2 regions of the Ruegeria sp. AN11 genome follow, and region 1 is predicted to be linked to the other one. Evidence: riboswitches for the same ligand, from Rfam matches in the RefSeq annotation. Region 1 holds a riboswitch; the other holds the start of a gene.
The links. A riboswitch is a leader RNA that binds a small molecule or an ion and turns the genes downstream of it on or off. The one in region 1 is predicted to bind cobalamin.
Positions count from the first base shown of each region.

Region 2: another riboswitch for cobalamin. It lies ahead of ACR3EQ_RS13950 (DUF4198 domain-containing protein); the one in region 1 lies ahead of ACR3EQ_RS08315 (DUF1636 domain-containing protein).

Region 1 is NZ_JBQFJD010000001.1:1,668,362-1,671,979, forward strand. Features, by position in the region: gene ACR3EQ_RS08305 (YybH family protein) at 1-9, shown strand, start outside; gene ACR3EQ_RS08310 (hypothetical protein) at 181-516, opposite strand; cobalamin riboswitch at 1,002-1,209, shown strand; gene ACR3EQ_RS08315 (DUF1636 domain-containing protein) at 1,304-1,684, shown strand; gene cobW (cobalamin biosynthesis protein CobW) at 1,681-2,736, shown strand; gene cobN (cobaltochelatase subunit CobN) at 2,740-3,618, shown strand, end outside.
Region 2 is NZ_JBQFJD010000001.1:2,827,883-2,831,500, reverse strand. Features, by position in the region: gene ACR3EQ_RS13960 (DNA glycosylase AlkZ-like family protein) at 1-438, opposite strand, end outside; gene ACR3EQ_RS13955 (LacI family DNA-binding transcriptional regulator) at 443-1,468, opposite strand; cobalamin riboswitch at 1,827-2,026, shown strand; gene ACR3EQ_RS13950 (DUF4198 domain-containing protein) at 2,156-2,941, shown strand; gene cbiM (cobalt transporter CbiM) at 2,948-3,559, shown strand; gene ACR3EQ_RS13940 (cobalt ABC transporter permease) at 3,556-3,618, shown strand, end outside.

The DNA.
Region 1 (3,618 bases):
CCTTGCTGATCAAAAGCTTTGATTGGTTGGCACGCCGCCCAGATGGCCTGGACACATACTGGATCGGCCGCTTTTAACCGGGTTCCGTCCACGGCCAACTACATTGGCCTCAGGACGGAACCAGGCAAGTACTTTTCTCGGCAACCGAAAGGCCCAACCCGCAGACCGGGCATTAGCGAATTACTGGGCCACAACTTCCTTGCAGCTGCCTTTGCCCCATCCGGATTTGCTGCCCGAAGCCGAATAGTCAAACGTGCCAGTCTTGAGATTCACGTTGTAATTCAGGGTAAAGCCGTCACCGATATACAGGTAAGTCAGGGTGTCGAGGCCGGGATACACCTCAGCCTTATTGTCGATATCACCAATGGTAATATGCCCTTTGTTCTGGCCCTCGTATTTGACCAGCGTGGCCGCCATTTCCGGATATTTTGCATCCGCCGCTTCACACTCGAACACCCGGTCTTCCGCAACTGCAACGACGGGTAAGTACACAAGAAAAGCTGCTAACTTTTTCATTTTTTGTTTCCTGGCATATTCTGTTCGCCGACGCCCGCTAAGGGCAGTTTGAGGCATAATTTTGCAAAAAATCTGGCTACTCTGTGCACGGCAAGACGGCCATCAGATTTGATCTCGAAGCGGTCGTTTTTGCCGGGTCTTGCGCGAATACTAAAATGGAGTACCCCGAGCCGGTCGGAACGGCGGTTACTTAATCAACGAAACCCCAATCCCTCAGTTTAGCGATGCCCGAAATGACAGGCGGTTGGTCGCCGCAACGTCCACACGCGGCCTGCCCCAGTGGTTCTGAAGCCGAATCCGCCCCGCCCGTCCGGTTCCCGCCGACCCCTTCCAAAATCAGCGAACATCACACGGAACACCTCAATCACGCAGGTTTTCGGGCGCCGTGAACGCCCGGCGATGCCGCTGAGTGACCACCTCAGGTCGCTTTTTCCTTCCGGCGGCGAAACCGCGCATCCTGAAGCTTGACAAGTCCCCCGCCTGTGCCGCATGTCCGACCCGTTGGTGTCCATCCCTGGATGGATGAAAAGGGAATGCGTCAGCGGTTTTTCCGTCAAACGCAGCCGCCCCCGCGACCGTGACCGGAGAGGGTGCCCATAGCCACTGGCCGAAAGGCCGGGAAGGCGGGACATCTGCCAGAGCAAGTCTCTGACATCCGCAAGCCGGGAGACCTGCCAGCACCCGAAGAAGAAACCGGGCGGGGTGTTCCGGTGTCGGGTCCATGTGCAGACGCGTGGCCCGCATGAAACCCCGTCCCCCGCGAAGAGGATTTGGGGGGATGAGAGACATGACCGAGACCGCACCAGTCGAGTTGCTGGTCTGTACCACGTGCCGCCGTGGACTGCCCGTCGAGGATGATGAAAAACGCCCCGGCACATTGCTGCACAAAGCGCTGCAACAGGCCGACCTGCCCGAAGGCATCACGCTGAAACCCGTCGAATGCCTGTCGAACTGCGATCAGGGCTGCTCGATCGTGCTGCGCGGTGGACCGGGTCGCTGGACCTTTGTCTATGAGAACCTGAACGAAGCCGAACACGTTGACGCCATTGTCGACGGTGCGACCAAATATCTGGCGACCGAGGACGGCTTGGTCAAATGGCGTGAGCGCCCCGAACATTTCCGCAAAAACTGCGCCTCCCGCATTCCCCCGATTGGAGCCCTGAAATGAGCACTCTTGAGAAATTACCCGTCACTGTGATCACCGGCTTTCTGGGCTCGGGGAAGACAACGCTGGTCAAGCACCTGATGCAGAACCCGCAGGGCAAACGTCTGGCGGTCGTGGTCAATGAATTCGGCGACGTGGGCGTCGATGGCGATATTCTGAAATCCTGCGCCATTCCCGATTGTCCGGCAGAGAACATCATGGAACTGGCAAACGGCTGCATCTGCTGCACCGTGGCCGATGATTTCATTCCGACCATCGAAGCGCTGATGGCGCTGGACCCGCGCCCCGATCACATTCTGATCGAAACCTCCGGCCTCGCCCTGCCCAAGCCGCTGCTGAAAGCCTTTGACTGGCCCGATATCCGCTCGAAAATCACTGTGGATGGCGTGATCGCTCTGGCCGATGCCGAGGCGGTCGCGGCAGGTCGCTTCGCTCCGAATGTCGAGGCGGTGGATGCCCAGCGCCTGGCCGATGACTCGATCGACCACGAAACGCCTCTTTCCGAGGTGTTCGAGGATCAGATATCCTGCGCCGATATCATCCTGCTGACCAAGCCCGATCTGGCCGGGCCAGAGGGTGTTGCCAAAGCCAAAGAGATCATCGCAGCCGAGGCCCCGCGCCCGCTGCCCGTCGTAGAGGTTGCCGAAGGCGTCGTAGACGTCCGCGTCGTGCTCGGTCTGGAAGCCGCAGCCGAGGATGACATGGACGCGCGTCCGTCGCATCACGACGGTCACCACGACCACGAACATGACGATTTCGAAAGCATCATCGTCGAACTGCCGGAGCAAAGTGACCCACTCGATCTGGTTGCCAAGATCGAACGTCTGGCCAGGGAACTGAACATCCTGCGCGTCAAGGGGTATGCGGCAGTTGCCGGCAAACCGATGCGTCTGCTGGTTCAGGCTGTCGGTGCCCGGGTGCGTCATCAGTACGACCGCCCCTGGGAACCCGGCGAGGAGCGCCGCTCGCGTCTTGTGGTCATTGCCGAGCACGACGACATCAAAGAGGCCGAAATCCGGGATATCCTCGTGGGTGTGACCGAGGCCGCCGAGTAAGCCATGCACGTCGTCTTCCGCGAAAGCCACGGGCTTGAAGAAACCGAGCCCCCGACCGATCTGGGCCAGAGCCCGGCGGATCTGGTGATGTTGTCCTTTTCGGACAGCGATCTCGGTGCTTTCGCGGCAGGCTGGCATCGCGGCGGTGGGCCGGAAGGGCGAATGCCGACGATGCGGTTGGCCAATCTGACGGCGCTGAAACACCCTCTGTCCGTTGACACATATGTGGAACAAACGCTTGACGGCGCAAAAGGTATCCTGATCCGCCTGATTGGTGGGGTACCTTACTGGTCATACGGGCTGCAGCAGGTTCTTGCTCTGGCGCAGGCCAAAGGCATCGCGCTGGCGGTTCTGCCCGCCGACGGGCGTGAGGATACCCGGCTGGACGACTATTCCACCCTGCCCGTCTCGACCCTGCGGCGGCTGGCGCATCTCTGCGACACCGGCGGCGAGGTCGCGGCGCAGGCCGCTTTGGCGCAGATGGCATTGGCGGCAGGTCTTTATGCCGGACCGGTGTTGGGGGCCAAAACCCTTCCGGAATGCGGTGTATGGTGCCCTGACCGCGGCGTAACCCCGGTCGAAGCCGCATTTACGAACGATGCGAAACGCATCATTGTCACTTTCTATCGCGCCTACCTGACCTCCGCCGACACCGCCCCGGTCGCCGCGCTGATCCACAGCCTGCGTACGCGAGGGTTCGAGGCAATGGGCATGTTTGCCCCTTCCCTCAAAGTGCCTGTTGCCGCCGACTGGATGCGCCGAAACATTGTTGCACTGGAACCTTCGGCGATCATAAATGCCACCTCCTTCTCGGGCAAAGGCGCGTCGGGAACCTCTCCGCTTGACGCGGCTGGTGTGCCGGTTTTCCAGGTCGCTCTGGCA
Region 2 (3,618 bases), 1.2 Mb from region 1:
CACATCGGACGAGGATACCGGACCGTGATCGCGGATGTGCAGCAGAACCGAGGCGAACTGTTGTTCAAATCCATCCCGCCGCCAATTCTTCCAGCGGGCTTTCAACAAATCGGCGTCGCGCTGAAAGCGCAGGTGCCAATGCCGGTAGAACTCCATCGGAATGACGGCGGCGTCATGTGTCCAATGCTCGAACAGCGCCCTGTCCCGTTCATACAGGCGCTTCAGATGTGTGCTGCGATAGGTGGACCTGCGCGAAAACAGGATCATGTCATGGGCGCGGGCCACGGTGTTGATACTGTCCAGCTGAACAAAACCAAGCCGTCGGATCAGGTCCAGAAGATCCGCGCCCTTTGCGCTGCCCGACGGGGTTTCGGACAACAAGTGACGATCCATGAACACCGCACGGGCTGTCCGGTTGTCCAGTTTCGGCAATGCCAAGACTCTAACGCCGCTTCAGTGTGTCGCCGTAGCTGATCTTTGGCGTCAGGGTTACGCGGGTTTCAATCTCGGCTTCCGGGTCGGCTAGCTGTGCGGCGATGATCCCTGCGGCCTGACGGCCAATTTCCAGCCGGCAGGCATCCATGGTTGCCAGTTTGCGGGGCAGACCTTGCAGCAGTTCGACATTGTTGAACCCCGCCAGCCCGATTTGACCAGGGATGTCTATCCCCTGATCCAGCAGGTACAACAGTCCGCCAGCGCCGATCATATCATTGGAATAATACAGAAAATCCAGTTCCGGCGACCGTTCCAGCATCGCCTGCGTCATCTCGCGCCCCTTGGCCAGTGCCGACCCGCCCGAGTAGAACTCGCGATCCTCGATCTCGATCCCGTGTTTGCCCAGAACTTCGGTAAAGCCTTCGAAACGTTTGCGCGCGCGGTGGTCCAAAGGCATCTTGGTCCCCATGAAACCGATATGCTGGTATCCGGCCTTCAGAATGGCCTGCGCCATTTCGCGACCGGCACGGCGGTGCGAAATGCCGACCATCGCATCCACGGGTTTGCCGTCGGTGTCCATGATTTCGACCACCGGAATGCCCGCGGAATCCAGCATTGCCCGGGCCGCTTCCGTGTGTTCCAGCCCTGCGATGATCACGCCCGAAGGCCGCCACGAGAGCATCTCGTAAAGGACCTTTTCCTCTTTTTCCGGCAAATAATCGGTTACGCCGACCACTGGCTGCAATTCGGTGTCTTCCAGAACCTGATTGATGCCGGTCAGGACCTCGGGGAAGACCATGTTGGACAGTGAGGGGATGATGACCGCGACCAGATTGACCCGGCTGGATGCTAGCGCGCCCGCAATCTTGTTGGGCACGTATCCCAGCTCTTTCGCGGCGGCCAGAACCCGTGTTCGGGTCGCATCCGAAACATCACCCCGATTGCGCAGGACCCTGCTGACCGTCATTTCGGATACCCCCGACGCTTCCGAGACATCGCGAAGGGTAAGCGGGCGTTTTGTTTCTGTGGTCACGAGGCACCTGCACTGTTGTTTTGCCCGATGGTAGCGTGAACACGGCGACAAATACAACAACTCTGCTTCGGCGTCGAACGCTGGGCCGGTCGGACCTTTTGTGCATCGGAGCGACCCTACATATTTGCGGCGAGTTCAATTTTACACGCGAGTCAACGCCCGCAGTTTCAGGCCTAAAAATCTCAAGTCCGCGAACTGAACCGACGACTATTGAACGCGGAAAGAGATCTAGGAAAATACACACACTCGCGGTGGCGCATACCAAACCGCGTAGCAAGCGCGAACATGCAATTCCTGATTTCGCAAATGGCGCATGCAACGCCGCAATCAATTGTTGACCGTGTCTTACATATTCTGGCATGAACGCGCCATGTTCGGTTCCGGGGACATCCTCGGAAGCAATAGGGAATGCAGTGCGGCACATTTCGCCAACTCTGCAACTGCCCCCGCAACTGTAGGCGGCGAGCGCGGCTGATAATGCCACTGGGGTATCCCGGGAAGGTTAGTTTAGCGCTTTGACCCGCAAGTCAGGAGACCTGCCGAACATGCGCCCTTGGAAGGGGCGTTCATCATCGGCGACGGGGTGTGCGCCGGATCTGTTTGCCCGACAAGGCAGATGGCTTCGCGTTCCCCATCGTCAAAGTAAATTTGCGCCGGGGATGGCGCGACGTGAGAAGGACTCGATTTGTGAAAAAACTGCTGGTGGCTGCCACGGCTGCTTTGGCGATGCCTGCATTGGCGCAGGCCCATTTCCTGCTGGAATATACCGACGACACGATGATCGAACGCCCCGGTGACGTTCCGGTCAAACTGGTTTTCTGGCACCCGTTTGAAGCCGGTCACGTGATGACCCTGGAAAAACCGGAAGAATTCTTTGTAATCCACAACGGTGAAAAAACCGATCTGATGGATACGCTGGAAGAAACCACTTTTGAAGGACCGGACAACATTGCCAAAGCGTTCCTGGGTTCAGTGCCGGTGAAACGCTCGGGTGACTATGTGGTGGTTACAGTTCCTGCGCCTTACTACGAAGAATCCGAGGATATCTATATCCAGCAGATCACCAAGGCTTACCTCAACCGAAACGAACTGCCGACCGACTGGGATCAGCCGCAGGGGCTGGCCACCGAGATTCTGCCGCTGAACAAGCCTTACAACATCATCGCCGGGTCAACCTTTACCGGTCGCGTTTTGAGCGAGGGACAGCCCGTCGCCGGCGCAGAAATCGAAATCGAGTACATCGCCGCAGCACCGGACATGACCGGCACCGGCGCGAAGGGCGCCACCGTGTCCCCATTGCCGGGCGGCGCGTTGGTCGCGATTTCGGATGACAACGGATATTTCACTTTTGGTGTGCCAAAAGCCGGGTACTGGGGCTTCGCCGCTTTGGGCGTGGGTCCGGAAACCGAGCATGAAGGCAAAGAGCTGAGCCAGGATGCGGTCATCTGGATCCGCGCCTGGGATCTGGAGTAAGCCTGAATGCACATCGTCGACGGAGCCCTTTCCAACCCTGTCGTGATCGGCGGTGCGGTCGCCGCGGCTGGCGGGATCGCATTGGGCCTGAAATCGCTGGATCTGGATCGCATTCCCACGGCGGGCGTGTTGTCGGCCAGCTTTTTTGTCGCCTCGCTGATCCATGTGCCGATTGGCCCGTCGTCTGTGCATTTGATTCTGAACGGTCTGGCCGGGCTTCTGCTCGGCTGGGCCGCCTTTCCGGCCCTTTTTGTCGGCTTGCTGCTGCAGGCCGTGTTCTTTGGTTTCGGCGGATTGACCGTGCTGGGGATCAACACGGTGAATATCGCTCTTCCGGCGGTGTTGACCTGGATGATCTTTGGTCGCCTGATCGCACGTGGCTCACCTGTTCATGGGGCGATCTGGGGCGGCATCGGCGGCGCGTTTTCGATCGCGGCCACGACGGCTTTTGTCGCGGTCTCGCTGGCGCTGTCCGGCGATGAGTTCCTGCCCGCTGCCAAGCTTGTCTTTTTCGCCCACATTCCCGTCATGGCTATCGAGGCCGTGCTGACAGGTTTTGCCGTTCTTCTGGCCCGCAAGGTCAAACCGGAACTTTTTGTAAAGGTTGCGTCCACATGAAACAGTTGATCCTTGTTTGTACGCTTGCTCTCGCCCCGCTCCCGGCTCTTGCGCACAAG